DNA from 3 places in the Sphingomonas sp. NPDC079357 genome. Region 1 is predicted to be linked to each of the others. Evidence: riboswitches for the same ligand, from Rfam matches in the RefSeq annotation. Region 1 holds a riboswitch; each other region holds the start of a gene.
What was found. Region 1 has a riboswitch for cobalamin ahead of ACI2JO_RS16330 (putative oxygenase MesX). Riboswitches for the same ligand answer to the same signal wherever they lie in the genome.

Region 1 (5,315 bases):
GACCGGCGTCTATGGCGATACCGGCGGAGCGTGGGTGGACGAGCATGCTGCCGCCGACCGCGGGCGGCGGCCGTTGCGCAATGTCGCCGACGCCGGCTGGGTCGCGGCGGGGGCGCGGGTCTTCCGCTTGCCCGGCATCTACGGCCCGGGCCGCTCACCGCTCGACCGGGTGGCGCAGGGCGAGGCGCATCGCACCGGCATTGCGGGGCAGGTGTTCAGCCGCGTGCATGTCGCGGACCTGGCACGCGGCGTTATCGCCGGGTTCGACGCGCCGGCGGGGGCGTACAATCTCGCCGATGATCTCCCGGCGGCGCAGGACGATGTCGTCGCTCATGCCGCGCAATTGCTGGGCCTCGCGCCGCCACCGGTTGTGCCGCTGGAACAGCTGTCGCCGGCCGCGCGCGGCTTCCATGCCGAGAATCGCCGCGTGGCCAACGGCAAGGCGAAGCGCGTGTTGAACTGGCAGCCGCGCTACCCCGATTATCGTGCCGGCCTGCGCGCGCTGAGCGCCACCACCAGCCCGACCGCGGCCAGCCCCGCTCCCGCCGCCGCGAGCAGCGTCCAGCGATAGCCCTCGAAGACGGTCGACAGCAGCATCGCGATGACCGGGACGATCACGCCGTTATAGGCGGCCTTGGCCGGGCCGATCGTGCGGATGATGCGGAAATACAAGGTGAAGGCGAGCGCCGAGGCGACAATGCCGAGGTACAGCACGCCCGCGACATAGCCGGGGCGGAGATCGAAGACCGGCGCGCCGGTGGTACCCCACGCCCAGCCGGCGTCGATCGCCGCGCCGATCAGCATCGCGGTGGCGAGCGTCGGGATCATCGGATAGCGCGTCGCGGTCTTTGTCGCCTGCATGACGTTGGCGGTGGAGGCGGACAGGATCGCGCAGAGGGTGAAGGCGATGCCGATCAGCGATTCGGCCGGCCCGCCGGGATCGCTGCGCGCTTCCTTGATGAACAGCAGCGCCACCCCGCCCATCGCAATCGCGGATCCGACCAGCAATTGCCGCCCGAGCCGCTGCCCAAGAAAGATGCGGGCGAACAGGGCGTTAGGGACGAGTAGCAGCGCGAAGATCACCGCGACCAGTCCCGAGGTGATATGCTCCTCGGCGCGATAAACGAAGTTAAAGTTGAGCACGAACTGGAAGACGCCGAGCAATGCGGCGAAGCGCCAGAAACCGGATTGCCCGAACAACACGCGCGTGCCGGGGGCGCGCTGCCACGCCGCCACCGCCGCCAGCGTCACGCCGGCGACGAGAAAGCGGTAGCTGACCGACCAGCTCGCCGGCACCGCGACCGCGCCGCCGTGGAGCTGGTCGCGGATCACGATCCAGGTCGAGCCCCAGATCAGTACCACCAGCGCGAACGGCACCAGCACCGCAGCGCGGGTGCTGTTGGGTGGATCGGCGGGACTCATCCGAGCGCGGCGATCGCGTCGGCAAGCGGGCGGATGTCCGCAGGCCGCTGGTTCCAGCTGACCACCAGCCGCGCCTCACCCACGCCCCAGTCGTAGAAATCGAATCCGGCGGTGCGCAGGCGCGCGGCCTCATCGGCGGTGACGCGCAGAAACACTTCGTTTGCCTCGACCGGGTGGAGCAGCCGCGCGCCCGCCGCCTGCGCGAGCAGCGCCGCGCCGGCATTGGCGTTGCGCGCGCACTTCAACCACACGTCGTCATCGAGCATCGCGAGCAATTGCGCGGCGAGATAGCGACCCTTTGACAATAGATGCCCGGCGCGCTTGCGGCGATAGAGCGTCGCGTCGGCGAGGGCGTGATCGAAGAACACCAACGCCTCGGCGTTCATGCCACCGTTTTTGACGAAGCCGAAGCTGAGCACATCCGCCCCGCCGCGCCACGTGAGGTCGGCGGGTGACGCACCGGTCGAGACGACCGCATTGGCGAAGCGTGCGCCGTCGATATGGAAGCCGAGCCTGCGCTCTTTCGCCAGCGCGCCGAGCGCCGCCACCTCGGCGGGCGTGTAGACGCGGCCATATTCAGTGGCGTTGGTGATCGACAGCGCGTGCGGGCGCTGTTGGTGGACGTCATAGCGCTGGCGATCAAGCACCGCCGCGGCGGTGATGGGGGTCAGCTTGGCGCCGGCGCCCTCGGCCAGCAGCAGCTTGGCGCCATGCGTGTAGAATTCGGGTGCGCCGCATTCGTCATTCTGGATATGCGCCTCGCGGTGGCAGACCACCGACCCGTGCGGCGGGCACAAGGCGGCGAGCGCGAGGCAATTGGCGGCGGTGCCGCTCGGCACCCACAACACGCGCACGGCGGTTTCGAACAGCGCCGAGAAACGTTCGTCGAGCGCCTTCGACCAGCGATCGCCGTCATAGGCAGTGTCGAGCATGTCGGCCGCGGCGATTGCGCCCAGCACGGCAGGGTGAACCGGGGCGGCGTTGTCGGAAAAGAAGCGCATGATCCGTGCCTTCGGACAGGCATGCGGGCGGGTCAATATGCTTGCGGCGGGGACGACGCCGCGCAGTGGGTCGGGCGACCCGCTGGCGGGGCGGACCAGTGTCGTCGGATCGCGGAAATGGACCGTCACCCGGTCGCTCCAAAAGCCTGGCCGGGCGGGTTGCTGGATATCAAGACATAAGGATATCTTTATATCACTGTTGACAGCGTGTCGCCGATCGTGTCCAACCCGTTCGTCGAGGTTCCTCATCCCAGGCGTGGCGATGGGGCTAAGACGGGAAGCCGGTGATGCCTTTCGGGGCAGAGTCCGGCGCTGCCCCCGCAACTGTAAGCGGCGAGCGGCGGCTCCAATTCGTGTCACTGGGCGCCCGCGAGGCGCCCGGGAAGGCCGGAGCCACCGTGTTGACCCGTGAGCCAGGAGACCTGCCTCCGACGCTATAACGTTCCTCGGACGGGGGTTCCTCCGGCGGATCGCGCTCGACGCATGGCGCGTGGCGTATCGCCGCCCACGCCGGATCACGCCTGGCGCGCTCTTCCGTGATCCCTGCCCGTACAAGCAGGTGAGTCATGACGAATAGCGGCTTCACGTTCACGATCAGCAGCATCGCCTTCGACGAGGATTATCGTCCCGCCGACAATACCCGCATCACTACCAATTTCGCGAACCTGGCGCGCGGCGCGTGTCGTCAGGACAATCTGCGCAAGACGCTCGCGATGATCGATCATCGATTTAATTCATTGATGCATTGGGATAATCCGGCTGGAGACCGATATAAGGTCGAGTTGCGGATCATCTCGGCCGCGCTGCAAATCGCGGACGGTGGTGCCGATGATGCCTTTCCGCTGATCGAGATTCTGCACACCGCGGTGGTCGATCGGCGCAGGGGCACCCGCACCGACGGCATGGTCGGCAACAACTTCTCGTCGTATATCCGCGATTACGACTTCAGCGTCGTGTTGCCGGAGCATTCACGAAGCAACGGCCATGGTCGCCCGCCTGAAGAATTCGGTGATCTGCACGGCAACCTTTTCAAACGCTTTTTGACCTCGGCCGCCTATCGCGACAATTTTACCAAGCCGCCGGTGATCTGCCTGAGCGTGTCGAGCAAGCAGGCTTATCAGCGCACTGCGAATGTCCATCCGATCCTCGGCGTCGAATATCGCACCGCCGATATCTCCCCGACCGACGGCTATTTCGCAAAAATGGGAATGAGCGCGCGATATTTCATGCCGCCGCACGGCGTCGCGCCACTGGCCTTCTATCACATCGGTGATCTGGTCGGCGATTATACCGATCTGGAACTCGCCAGCACGATCAGCACGATGGAGACGTTCCAGAAAATCTATCGGCCCGAGATCTACAATGCCAATTCAGTCGCCGCCGAACAATACCGGCCGAGCCTGACCTATCAGGATTATTCGCTCACGCGCATCGTCTATGATCGCGAGGAACGCAGTCGGCTGGCGGTCGAGCAGGGCCGATTTGCCGAAGAGCAATTCATCAAGCCGCATGGCGCAGCACTTGCGCGCTGGTCCGCGAGCGGCGCGCTTTAATCCCGACGATTGCGAGAAGGTACTGACCATGACGACATTATTGCCGACGACGACCGCAGGCAGCCTGCCGAAGCCGGGATGGCTGGCACAGCCCGAAACGCTGTGGTCGCCGTGGAAGCTGGAGGGGGCGGAACTGGCGAGCGGCAAGCGTGACGCGCTGCGGCTGGCGGTCGACGATCAGCGGCAGGCCGGGATCACGATCGTCGGCGACGGCGAGCAGACCCGCCAGCATTTCGTCACGACCTTCGTCGAGCATCTGAGCGGGGTCGATTTCAGCAGGCGCGAGGTGGTCAGAATCCGCAATCGCTATGACGCCAGCGTGCCGACCGTCACCGCCGCGGTGTCGCGCCCGTCGCCGGTGTTCGTCGAGGACGCCAGGTTCCTGCGCGCGCAGACCGATCAGCCAATCAAATGGACGCTGCCGGGGCCGATGACGATGATCGATACGCTCCACGACGACCATTACCGCAGCCGCGAGAAGCTGGCGTGGGAATTCGCGTGCATCCTGAACGAGGAAGCGCGCGAACTGGAGGCGGCGGGCGTCGGCATCATCCAGTTCGATGAGCCGGCGTTCAACGTCTTCTTCGACGAGGCGAACGACTGGGGAATCGAGACCCTGGAACGCGCGGCCGAAGGGCTGACGGCCGAGACGGCGGTGCACATCTGCTATGGCTATGGGATCAAGGCCAATACCGACTGGAAGAAGACGCTCGGATCCGAATGGCGGCAGTATGAACGGACCTTCCCCCGTCTGCAGGCGTCGACGATCGACATCATCTCGCTCGAGTGTCAGAATTCGCGGGTGCCGATGGAGCTGGTCGAACTGGTCCGCGGCAAGAAGGTGATGGTCGGCGCGATCGACGTGGCTACCGAGACGGTCGAAACGCCGGAGCAGGTCGCCGACACGCTGCGCAAGGCGCTGGCGTTCGTGGATGCCGACAAGCTGCTTCCCGCCACCAATTGCGGCATGGCGCCGCTGTCACGCGATGTTGCGCGCGGGAAGCTGCATGCGCTGGCGGCCGGGGCCGCGATCGTCCGTGCGGAATTGCAGGACTGACGATCCCTCGCGCGGCTGGACCGCGGGCTCGAACGGGAAAGGGGCGCGGGATCGCCCCCACGGCCCTTTCCGATCAATCGTGTCCGATCAAACGAAGCGCAACACCGTCTTGCGGCGCATGGCATAGCCGATCACGCCGAAGCCCAGGATCATCATCGCCTAGGTGGCGGGCTTTGGGACGGCGGCGGTGCTCGTGACGAACACGGTAGCGCCCGAACCGCCCGAGGGGTTGAGCGTGATCGACGTCAGATTGACGGCATCGATCTTGTAGAAGGTCGTGCT
Region 2 (5,315 bases), on a different contig from region 1:
GCGATCGCGCTGGCGAGCGGCAATCGCGTGCTGATGTTCGAGCATGCGGTCTATTCGGTGATCTCGCCCGAGGGCTGTGCGTCGATCCTGTGGCGGACCGCCGACAAGGCCCCTGACGCTGCGGAAGCGATGAAGGTGACCGCGCAGGACCTGAAGGCGTTGGGCGTGATCGACGCGATCGTCCCCGAGCCGCTGGGCGGCGCGCATCGTGACCGCGACGGCGCGATCCGCGCGCTGGGCGATTGCCTCGAGCGGATGCTGCGGGATCTGGCGTTGCTGACGCCGGACGCGCTGCGGCAGGATCGCCGTATGAAGTTTCTGAAGATGGGGCGCGTCGGCTAGGCGCCCGGTGAATGTGACAAAGAAAAGGGCGGCGGGACCATTGTCCCGCCGCCCTATTGGTTACCGTCGTTCAACGCTTAGCCCGGATTGTTCGCCATCTTCGTCTGAACGTTGGAGAAGGTGGTGTTGAGCTGCGTGCCGATGCCGCGCATCGCGGCGATCGCAGCCACCGCGATCAGGGCAGCGATGAGCCCGTATTCGATCGCGGTCGCGCCCTTGCTGTTCTTCAGGAACGAGCGAATCTTCTGCATGTCGATCTCCAGTAGCAACCTAAATTCTGTACCCGCCGACGTCCCGTTCAGGTCCATCAGTGATCGTTCTAGAAGCGCAGGGTTGATAAAGGTTTAAGTGCGAGCCTATGATTTTGTTCAGCAACCTGGGACAGCGCAGATCCTCGCGCGCTAACGCACCATCGTCAGATTGCTGTTGATCGACGCGAACAGCCCGGTCACCGGATGGCCGATCGCGGACATGCCGCCGATCGCGGCGAGCGCGATCAGCGCGACGATCAGCCCGTATTCAACCACCGTTGCGCCGCGCGACTGTCGGGCGAGCGACCGAAGCAAGTCGGACCGGGAGCGGCGGGCGGCTGGACGTGGCATGGGCGGCAGGATAGCCGCGGCAGGTTAAGGAAGGATCGAAAGCGATGCTGGTGGTCGCCGCGGCGTTGGTGGATGCGGACGGGCGCTGTCTGATGCAGCAACGTCCGCGCGACAAACGCCATGGCGGGCTGTGGGAATTCCCCGGCGGCAAGGTGGAGCCCGGCGAGCATCCCGCCGCTGCGCTGGTTCGGGAGCTGGACGAGGAGCTGGCGATCGGGGTGGCAGTCGACGCGCTGATGCCGCTCGGCTTTGCCACCGACATGCCGGTGACGATGCTGCTGTATCACTGCGTCGCGTGGCGTGGCGAACCGCGGGCGCTGGCGGCGGAGGCGCTGTGCTGGGAGCGCCCGCCGGTGCTGGCACGGCTGCCGATGCCGCCGGTCGACGTGCCGCTGCTGGCGGCGCTTGCCCGCGCCCTGGCGGACGGCTAGGCCCGGCGATGCGATCAGGTGAGGGAATCCGGTAGGCAACGATCCGGAGCTGCCCCCGCAACTGTGACCGGCGAGCCGCTCGCCCCCCGTGTGCCACTGGATCGCGTGCGTTCCGGGAAGGCCGGGCGAACGGCGACGACCCGGGAGCCAGGAGACCTGCCCGATCGCGGTTGTCCTTCGCGCGGACGGGGTGTGCCGGGCGATCGGGAATTTTCCCGCGCGACGACGAACGGGTCGGGTCGGCGTGGGGATGACGGATTGAGCGACAGATATTCTCGAATTGTGCGCGTGGCGGCGGTCGCCTTGGCCGTGCCGGCGCTGACCGGTGCGGCACCGGCGCGAGCCCCGCGCGTCGTGTCGATTAACCCCTGTCTAGACGCGATGCTGATGCAGGTCGCCGATCCGGCGCAGATCGCGGCGGTCAGCCACTATTCGCACGATCCGCGCGCCACCTCGGTGCCGATCGCCTGGGCGCGGCGCTTTCCGGCGACCTCGGGGACGGCGGAGGAAGTGGTGGCGTTGCGTCCCGATCTGGTCGTGGCGAGCGGGCATGTCGCGCCTGCCACGGTCGCGGCGCTGACGCGGATGCATATCAGGCTGCGGCAATTCGCGCTGCCCGACTCGATCGCGGAGAGCGCACAGCAGGTGCGTGATCTTGCGGACGCGATCGGGCATCCCGCGCGGGGAGCGGCGCTGGCCGGGCGGATCACCGCGGCCGCACATCCCGCCGCCGTGCGCCCGGTGCCGGCGGTCATCTTCGGGCCGGGCGGGCTGGTGCCGGGGGCAGGGACGCTGCCCGACGAAATGCTGCGGCTGGCCGGGTTTCGCAACGCGAGCGCGGGCTATGGGCTGAAGCGCTGGGACGTTTTGCCGCTGGAATATCTGCTCGCTGATCCGCCGCGCGTCGTGCTGTCGGTCGCCGCCGCGCAAGGGGCGGGGGAGCGGATGGAGCGGCATCGCGCATTGCGGCGGCTGGGAACGCGCGTGACGATCGCGCCGTTCGCCGGGCGGCTGATGAATTGCGGCGGGCCGACGATCGTCGATGCGATAGCGCGGTTGCGGGCCGTGCGCGCGCAGGTGGCGGCACGATGACGCGCGCGACGATGCTGCTGGCAGTGGGCGTGCTGCTCGTCGCCATGCTGTCGGTGGCGGCGGGCAAGGTGTGGGTGCCGCTCGACGGCTGGACCGCCGCCGATCCGCGCTCGATCATCATCGTCGAGCTGCGACTGCCGCGCACGATCCTTGCGCTGGCGGTCGGCGCGGCGCTGGGCATGTCGGGGGCGACGATGCAGGGCTATCTGCGCAACCCGCTCGCCGATCCGGGGCTGTTCGGCGTGTCGTCCGGGGCGGCGTTCGGGGCGGTGTGCTCGCTGTATTTCGGTTACGCGGCGCAGACGTGGCTGTTGCCTGGTTTCGCGTTGACCGGCGCCGCGGTCACGATGGGGGCGCTTGCGCTGATCGCGGGGCGGTCGGGCAGCCTGATCCTGTTCACGCTCGCGGGGATGATTCTGACCAGTATCACCGGCTCGCTGACCGCGCTGGCGCTCAGCCTCGCGCCGACGCCCTTCGCCGCGTCGGAGATCATGACATGGCTGATGGGCGCGCTGACCGACCGGAGCTGGGACGAGGTGATGGTGTCGGTGCCACTGATCGCGCTGGGGCTGGCGGTGCTGGCACGGACCGCGCGGTCGCTCGACGCGCTGACGCTGGGCGAACAGGCGGCGCGGTCGATGGGAGTCGATCCACGGCGACTGCAACTGGCGGTGATCGTCGGCGTCGCGCTGACGGTCGGCGCGTCGGTGGCGGCGGCGGGGGTAATCGGATTCGTCGGGCTGATCGTGCCGCATCTCGTCCGGCCGTTTGCGGGGCATCGCCCGTCCGCGACCTTGCTGCCCGCTGCGCTGGCCGGTGCGTTGCTGCTGACGCTGGCGGACAGCCTCGTGCGGCTGGCCCCGACGGTCAGCGAGCTGCGACTCGGGATCGCGATGTCGATGCTGGGCGGGCCGTTCTTCCTCTACCTGCTGATCGCGATGCGGCGGCGGCTGGCATGAGCATGCTGTCAGCGGAAGGCGTCACGCTGACGCTAGGCGGCAAGACCGTTCTGGAGTCGGTCGATGCCGCCTTTGCGGGCGGGCGTGTCACCGCGCTGCTCGGCCCGAACGGGGCGGGGAAGAGCAGCCTGCTGGCGTGCCTCGCCGGGCTGCACGTACCCGCGACCGGGCGTGCGGCGCTGGATGGGGCCGACGTGCGGGCGCTGTCGGCGCAGGCACGGGCGCGGCGGATCGGCTTTCTGCCGCAGGCGGCGGACGTGCACTGGAACATCGACGTGGCGACGCTGGTCGCACTCGGGCGACTGCCGTGGCGCGGGCGCTGGGGCGAGACGGCTGCGGACCGCGTCGCGGTGGAGGCGGCGCTTGCCGCGACCGGCATGACCGGCTTCGCGCGGCGCGGGGTCGAGCATCTGTCGGGCGGGGAGCGCGCGCGCGCCTTGCTGGCGCGGGTGCTCGCCGGACAGCCCGAGTGGCTGCTCGCCGACGAGCCGCTCGCCAGCCTTGACCCGGCGCACCAGCTCGAGGTCGGCGCGCAGCTTCGCGCGGTTGCGGCGGGGGGTAGCGGGGTGGTGCTGGTGGTCCACGACCTGAACCTCGCGGCGCGGCTGGCGGACGATGTCGTGCTGCTACGTGACGGTCGCGTGGTGGCGTCCGGGGCGGCGGAGGACGTGCTGACCGCCGCGCTGGTCGGCGAGACCTACGGGCTGACCGTCGAGACCGGCATCACCGCCACGGGGCAGCGCTACATTGTTCCGGTCGGGCGGCCCGGATGACACGGGCCGCTGGAGGCGCGACCGGGAATCGAACCCGGGTGCAAGGATTTGCAGTCCTCTGCGTCACCACTCCGCCATCGCGCCTCGAGGCCGGTGAGGGCGCGCAGATGCGGGCGTGGCGGCATGATGTCAAGCCGCCGATTGCAAAGTGTGTTCCGCGCGCGATACAAGCCCGTTGGCGCAACGTGTGTTGCATCGATAAAACAGCTATGCCACAGGACGGCTCATGACCCTCTCCGCCCCCGCTCTCCGGAATGACGATTTCACCGCGATGCGCCAGGCGATGGTCGCCAGCCAGTTGCGCACCACGCAGGTCAACGATCCGCGCATCGTCGCGGCGATGGCCGAGGTGCCGCGGGAGCGCTTTGTGCCCGCGCACGCCGCCGCGCTCGCCTATGTCGATCGCGCGGTCGAGCTGGGGCAGGGGCGCGCGCTCAACACGCCGCTCGCCACCGCGCGGCTGCTGGTGCAGGCGCGGTTGCAGCCGGGTGACCGCGTGCTGCTGATCGGCGCGGCGGCGGGCTATACCGCCGCGGTGCTGGCGTCGCTGGTCGCCGAGGTGGTCGCCGTGGAATCACTTCCCGCGCTGGCCGCGCATGCGCGCGACGCGCTGGCGCAGACCCCTAACGTCACGCTGGTCGAAGGGCCGCTGGAGCACGGCCATCCGGCCGGCGCGCCCTATGACGTACTGATCGTCGACGGCGCGATCGAGGAGCTGCCGTCGACGCTGGCGTCGCAGGTCGCCGATGGCGGGCGGATCGTCAGCGGACTGGTCGATCGTGGCGTGTTCCGGCTGGCGGCAGGAACGCACCGCGGCGCGGCGACTGCGCTGACGCCGTTCGCAGACATCGATTCGGTCCCGCTTCCCGGCTTCGCGCGCCCGCGCAATTTCACCTTCTAAGGATCACCCCCTTGCGCCTTCGCTCGCCGTCGCTGCTGTCATCGGTTGCCGTCACGCTGGTGCTGGCCGGGGCGATCCCTGCGTCGGCGGAGACGCTGCGCGAGGCGCTGGTGCGCGCCTATCGCGACAATCCGACGCTCAACGCGCAGCGCGCGGCGCAGCGCGCCAACGACGAGAACGTGCCGATCGCGCGCGCGCAGGGACGACCGAGTGCT
Region 3 (5,315 bases), on a different contig from region 1:
GAGTGCGGCGCGGACGATGCTGGCCGCGACCGCCGCGCCGCTCGCCTCGCCGAGCCGCATGTCGAGCCGGAGCAGCGCGGTCAGACCGAGCCGTTCGAGCAGCCGCGCATGACCCGGCTCGCCCGAGACATGACCGGCGAGGCAATGATCGACGATCCGCGGGCGCGCGGCGGCGAGCGGGGCGAGCGCGGCGCCGACGATGAAGCCGTCGAGCAGCACCGGGATCCGCGCGTGACGCGCGGCGAGCACCGCACCCGCGATCGCGGCGATCTCGCGCCCGCCCAGCCGGCGCAGCCGCTCGAAGGGGGTGGTCGCATCGGCATGGCAGGCAAGCGCGGCGTCGACCGCCGCGACCTTGGCCGCAAGCGCCGCGCCGTGGACGCCGGTGCCAGGCCCGACCCAGTCGGCGCCGCAGCCGCCCATGCTGGCGGCGCACAAGGCGGCGGCGGGGGTCGTGTTGCCGATCCCCATGTCACCCGGGATCAGCAGATCGGTGCCGGGCCGCACCGCCGCCGCGCCGGCATCAAGCGCGTCGAGACATTCCGCCACGCTCATCGCGGGGGCATGCGTGATGTCGCCGGTGGGCTGGTCGAGCGACAGCGGCACGACGGTCAGCGACAGGCCGGCGGCCACCGCGAGCGCATTGATCGCCGCGCCGCCGTCACGAAAATTGGCGATCATCTGTGCGGTCACGGCGGGCGGGAACGCGCTGACCCCGCGCGCGGCGACGCCGTGATTGCCCGCGAAGATCACCACGCGCCCGTCATCGAGCCGCGGGCGGGCATCGCGCTGCCATCCGGCCATGAACAGCGCGATTTCTTCCAGGCGACCCAGCGAGCCCGCAGGCTTGGTCAGCTTCGCCTGTCGCGCCGCCGCCGCCGCACGGGTGGCGGCATCGGGGGCGGGCAGCTCGGCCAGCGCGGCGTCGAAGGCGGCAATCGACTCGAAGCGCATCACGCGACGACCTGACCGGCGGGGGGCACGCGGACGATGAAATGCCCCTTCACGCCCGCCGGCCACAAGGCATAGGGCACCTGCCCGGTCGCACTGTCGATATAATGGCGCATGAAGGTCATGATCGCGTCCGCGGCGTTCTCGTCGGGGGTGAAATCGCCGAGCACATAGCCGATCTTGCCGGGCGCGCGCAGATGGATCGTGCAATGCCGGTCGCAGGCGAACAGGCATGGCATTTCCTGCACGGCGATGTCGGCGAAACGCGGGTCGCGCGCCTGCACAATGCGCAGCGCGGTCGCGAGCGTTGCGCCGCCGCGCTGGCCGTCCGCGCCGTCGCGCGCGGTCGCCGAGTGGCGGCAGCTGTTGCAGGCCACCACGGCGGGACCGTCCTCGACGGGGATGAGGGTCATGTCAGCGTCTCAGGCATGGGCGATCCCGTTCCGCGCGTCGCTCGCCATGATGGGGGTGCAACGTTGGTTCGCCCTTCCGCGCTTTCCCCGGAACGCCACGAAGCGGGGCCCCGGATCAAGTCCGGGGCGACGGAGGGAGGGGAGGTTGCGCTCGACCACCACGGGCAATCAGAAACGCCCGCGCAGGCCGGCGTAGACGCTGCGGCCGAGCGTGCCGTAGCGGGCGATCGTCTGGTAGCGTTCGTCGAACAGATTCTCGACGCGCGCGAACAGCCGGACATTGCCCGACAACGGCAGCTCGCCGCGCAGATCGACCAGTGTGTAGCCGTCCAGCCGGGTGGCGTTGCTGGCATTGTCGAACGACTTGCCCGCGAATCGCGCCGCAACGCCGAACGAGCCGGACTCCGCGAACGTGTAGGTCGCAGACACGTTGGCGGTGTCGCGCGGGCGACGCGGCAGCCAGTTGCCGAAGGTGCGGCCCGGCGAGCGGTCCTCCGACAGCACCCAGCTGTAATTGCCGTCGAGGCTGAGGTGTTCACCGACCTGCGCGCGCGCGACCGCCTCGACGCCGCGCGCGAAGGCGCGCGCGACATTCTGGTAATAGCCGAAACGCTGCTCGGTGGTCGAACCCGGCACGAAACAGAGCGGGTCGGTGGTGCCGGAATTGCAGCCGGTGTAGACGATCTGGTCGCGGCTGCGGCGCTCGAAATAGGTGCCGCCGAGCGCGTAGCGACCGTCCATGAAGCGCTGCTCGGCGCCGGCCTCCCAGCCCTTGGCGCGCTCGGGGTTGAGCGCCTGATTACCGTATTCCGAGAAGAGCTGGTACAGGGTCGGCGCCTTGAAACCCTCGCTGTAGCTGGCGCGCAGCACGGTGCCGGTCGGCAGCACCCAGTTCGCGCCGCCCGCGAACAGCGTTTGGGTGCCGAAGCGGCTGTGATCGTCGTGGCGCACGCCGCCGTTGAGCGTCAGCCCGTCGAGCGGCGAGAGGTTGAGCTGGCCGTAGAAGCTGGTCAGCTCGGCGCGGCCGCCGGCCGGGGTGCCGAGCGCATAGGGTGGGGAGAAGTCGGAGGAAGCGGTGCTGAAGCGGCTGACCTCGTTCTCGACTCCGAACACCGCGTCGACGCCCTTGGTGACCGCGAGCGTACCCTGATATTCGAGGCGATGGTTGCGGCCGAGCGCGGCGAAGGTCTGCGTCTGCTGCACCTGATCAGGATTGTAATTGTCGCGATCGGTGTCGGTGTAGCCATAACCGAAGCGGTTGCGCAGCCGCGCGTCGAACAGGTCGATGTTGAGGCCGGCATAGCCGACGAACTCGCGGGTCAGGCCATATTCGGGGGTGTCGCCGCTGAAGCCGTCGAAGTCGTTGCGGCCGTTGGCATAGGAACCGCGCAGGTCGGCGCTGATGCCGGGCGCGATCGTCAGAACGGCGCGCGCCTGCACATTCTGGTTGCGGTAGCCGTCGCGCTCGGTGCCCGCCGCCAGCGCGGAGATGCCGTCGGTGGTGAAGGTCTGCGCGCCGACGCGCCACGCGAGCGGGCCAGTGGTGCCGCCGAGCGCGGCGCGCGCGCTGACCGTCTCGCGCGAGCCGCCCTCGAGGTCGATGCTGCCTTCGAGCGTGGCGGTCGGCAGCGGGGTGACGATGTTGACGACGCCGCCGATCGCCTGGCTGCCCCACAGGATCGACTGCGGCCCGCGCAACACCTCGATCCGCGACGCATCGCCGATCAGCAGGTTGGCGAAATTGTAGCCGCCGCCGGGCGAGGACGGATCGTTGATCTTGACCCCGTCGATGACGACGACGGTCTGGTCGGCCTCCGCGCCGCGGATGCGCAGCGAGGTGCTGGTGCCATAGCCGCCGTTGCGCGACAGCGAGACGCCGGGCGTGCGCAGCAGCAGGTCGGCGACCGACAGATCCTGCGCGCGGTCGATCGCGTTCTTGTCGAGCACGGTGACCGAGGCGGCGACGCGATCGGCCTCGACCGGGGCGCGGTTGGCGGCGACGACGATGTCGGCGCCGGTATCGGTCGCGGCAGCGTCGGGACGCGGCGCTTCCTGCGCGAACGCCGCCGTCGAGCAGAGGAGCAGCGGGAGGGCGGCGAGACGATGGAACATTGTTGATAACCCCTTGTGACGACGTGAAGCCGGGGGCGTGTCGCCGCGCGCGAGCGAACCCGCGGCGTCGACCGCCCACGGCGGTGATTATCGTCACGCTGGGTTCGTCCGCCGGGTTTGCCCCGTGCGGCCTTCCCGTCCGTTCGGCGCACCCTGGCCGAGCGAAGGACGATCACGAACAGGCAGGTCTCCTGGCTCACGGGTCGTCGCCGATGCGCGCCGCCTTCTCAGCCCGGTGGGGCCAATGGCGTGTGGCGCGCGGGCTCGCCGCTTACAGTTGCAGGGGCAGCCGGGGTTTACCCGTTCCCTTTTGATCCCCGGTCAAGGGGAACCTGTCGCGGCGCGCGCCCTAGCCGGGGGCGCAGCGCGGGTCAATCGCGGCGCCGTTGCGGCGGCGAGGCGCAGACCCCATCTCCCGCGCAGCCCGGCCCCGCCGCCCAGCCGGCCGACATCAAGGACAAGCATATGACCGATTACACGAAGACCGACGAGGCGCTGGCCAAGCTGACGCCCGAGCAATTCTATGTGACGCAGCAGAGCGGGACCGAGCGGCCCGGCACGGGAGAGTATCTCGGCAACAAGCGCGCGGGCATCTATGTCGATATCGTCTCGGGCGAGCCGCTGTTCGCCTCCGCCGACAAGTACGAGTCGCATTGCGGCTGGCCCAGTTTTACGCGCCCGATCGACGCCGCGCGCGTCACCGAGCTGCACGACGCCACGCATGGCATGGTCCGCACCGAGGTGCGCTCGGCGGGCGCGGACAGCCACCTTGGCCATGTGTTCGAGGATGGACCGCGCGATCGCGGAGGTTTGCGTTACTGCATCAACTCCGCCGCGCTGCGCTTCGTGCCGCGTGAGGAGATGGAAGCGCAGGGCTATGGCGCGTATCTCGATCAGGTCGAGGATGTCGGCTGACTTGACCTGATCGACGCGTGGCGCTTTGACGCCGCGCTTTCGACGAGGGGCGGCATGAACGATTGGGAGGAACGCGCGGCGCGCCGCGCCGGGGAGCGCGAACGGCGCGCGCAGGAACGGGTCGCCAGCGCGCTCGCGCGTACCGAGCAGCGCGCCGTCGATCGCGAGGCGGCGTCGCGGCTCCGCGAGGAGGCGCGCACCGCCCGCCGCGTCGAGGAGGAACAGCGCCGCGCCACGCTGGTCGAGGAACGCGAGGCGCGCCCGCGCCGCCGCCAGAGCACCGGCGCGCTCGCCCGCACCGGCGAGCAGCGCGTCGAGCGCGACACGCGCCACTATGCCACCGACAGGGACCCCGCGCGCATCCGCACGCTCGCGGCGCGCGGCGCGAAGCCCGAGGCGCTGGCAGCGGTGTTCGGGGTGCCGGTCGCCGAGATCGAGGCGGTGCTGGCCGCCGACTGACCGCGCCGCTATGTCGCTGGCGATGACCGACGATCGCGACGCCCGCCACAATGAAAAAATGCGCCGCGTGCAGACCGCGCGCCGCGTGATGATGGAGAGCAAGACGGTCGAGAAGGGCCTGCTGATCGTCCACACCGGCGCGGGCAAGGGCAAGTCGACCGCCGCCTTCGGCATGGCGGTGCGCGCGATGGGGCACGGGATGAAGGTCGGCGTCGTGCAATTCGTGAAAGGCGCGATGACCACCGGCGAAAAGGCGATCTTCGACGCTTTCCCCGAGCTGGTCGAATTCCGCGCGATGGGTGATGGCTTCACCTGGGACACGCAGGATCGCGCGCGCGACGTGGCGAGCGCCCGCGCGGCGTGGGACGAGGTGCGGCGGATGCTCGCCGATCCCGGCATCGCGATGGTGATCGCCGATGAGCTGAACATCGTGCTGCGCTATGACTATCTGCCCGTCGACGAGGT

Region 2: it holds a riboswitch for cobalamin, as region 1 does, so the genes downstream of both, ACI2JO_RS15550 (ABC transporter substrate-binding protein) here and ACI2JO_RS16330 (putative oxygenase MesX) in region 1, are expected to answer to the same signal.
Region 3: it holds a riboswitch for cobalamin, as region 1 does, so the genes downstream of both, ACI2JO_RS05625 (TonB-dependent receptor plug domain-containing protein) here and ACI2JO_RS16330 (putative oxygenase MesX) in region 1, are expected to answer to the same signal.

What each region holds. Positions count from the first base shown of each region.
Region 1 covers NZ_JBJDOM010000006.1:124,654-129,968, reverse strand. Annotated here, with positions in the region: gene ACI2JO_RS16345 (NAD(P)-dependent oxidoreductase) at 1-571, shown strand, start outside; gene ACI2JO_RS16340 (DMT family transporter) at 481-1,422, opposite strand; gene ACI2JO_RS16335 (threonine aldolase family protein) at 1,419-2,423, opposite strand; cobalamin riboswitch at 2,645-2,868, shown strand; gene ACI2JO_RS16330 (putative oxygenase MesX) at 2,990-3,976, shown strand; gene ACI2JO_RS16325 (methionine synthase) at 4,005-5,033, shown strand; gene ACI2JO_RS16320 (hypothetical protein) at 5,193-5,315, opposite strand, start outside.
Region 2 covers NZ_JBJDOM010000005.1:173,466-178,780, forward strand. Annotated here, with positions in the region: gene ACI2JO_RS15530 (acetyl-CoA carboxylase carboxyltransferase subunit alpha) at 1-342, shown strand, start outside; gene ACI2JO_RS15535 (Flp family type IVb pilin) at 420-593, opposite strand; gene ACI2JO_RS15540 (Flp family type IVb pilin) at 744-944, opposite strand; gene ACI2JO_RS15545 ((deoxy)nucleoside triphosphate pyrophosphohydrolase) at 989-1,375, shown strand; cobalamin riboswitch at 1,375-1,554, shown strand; gene ACI2JO_RS15550 (ABC transporter substrate-binding protein) at 1,634-2,467, shown strand; gene ACI2JO_RS15555 (FecCD family ABC transporter permease) at 2,464-3,426, shown strand; gene ACI2JO_RS15560 (ABC transporter ATP-binding protein) at 3,423-4,199, shown strand; tRNA gene ACI2JO_RS15565 (tRNA-Cys) at 4,210-4,283, opposite strand; gene ACI2JO_RS15570 (protein-L-isoaspartate O-methyltransferase) at 4,426-5,100, shown strand; gene ACI2JO_RS15575 (TolC family outer membrane protein) at 5,112-5,315, shown strand, end outside.
Region 3 covers NZ_JBJDOM010000001.1:1,198,487-1,203,801, reverse strand. Annotated here, with positions in the region: gene cobT (nicotinate-nucleotide--dimethylbenzimidazole phosphoribosyltransferase) at 1-954, opposite strand, end outside; gene ACI2JO_RS05630 (DUF1636 domain-containing protein) at 954-1,364, opposite strand; gene ACI2JO_RS05625 (TonB-dependent receptor plug domain-containing protein) at 1,533-3,476, opposite strand; cobalamin riboswitch at 3,640-3,827, opposite strand; gene msrB (peptide-methionine (R)-S-oxide reductase MsrB) at 3,942-4,391, shown strand; gene ACI2JO_RS05615 (hypothetical protein) at 4,446-4,850, shown strand; gene cobO (cob(I)yrinic acid a,c-diamide adenosyltransferase) at 4,873-5,315, shown strand, end outside.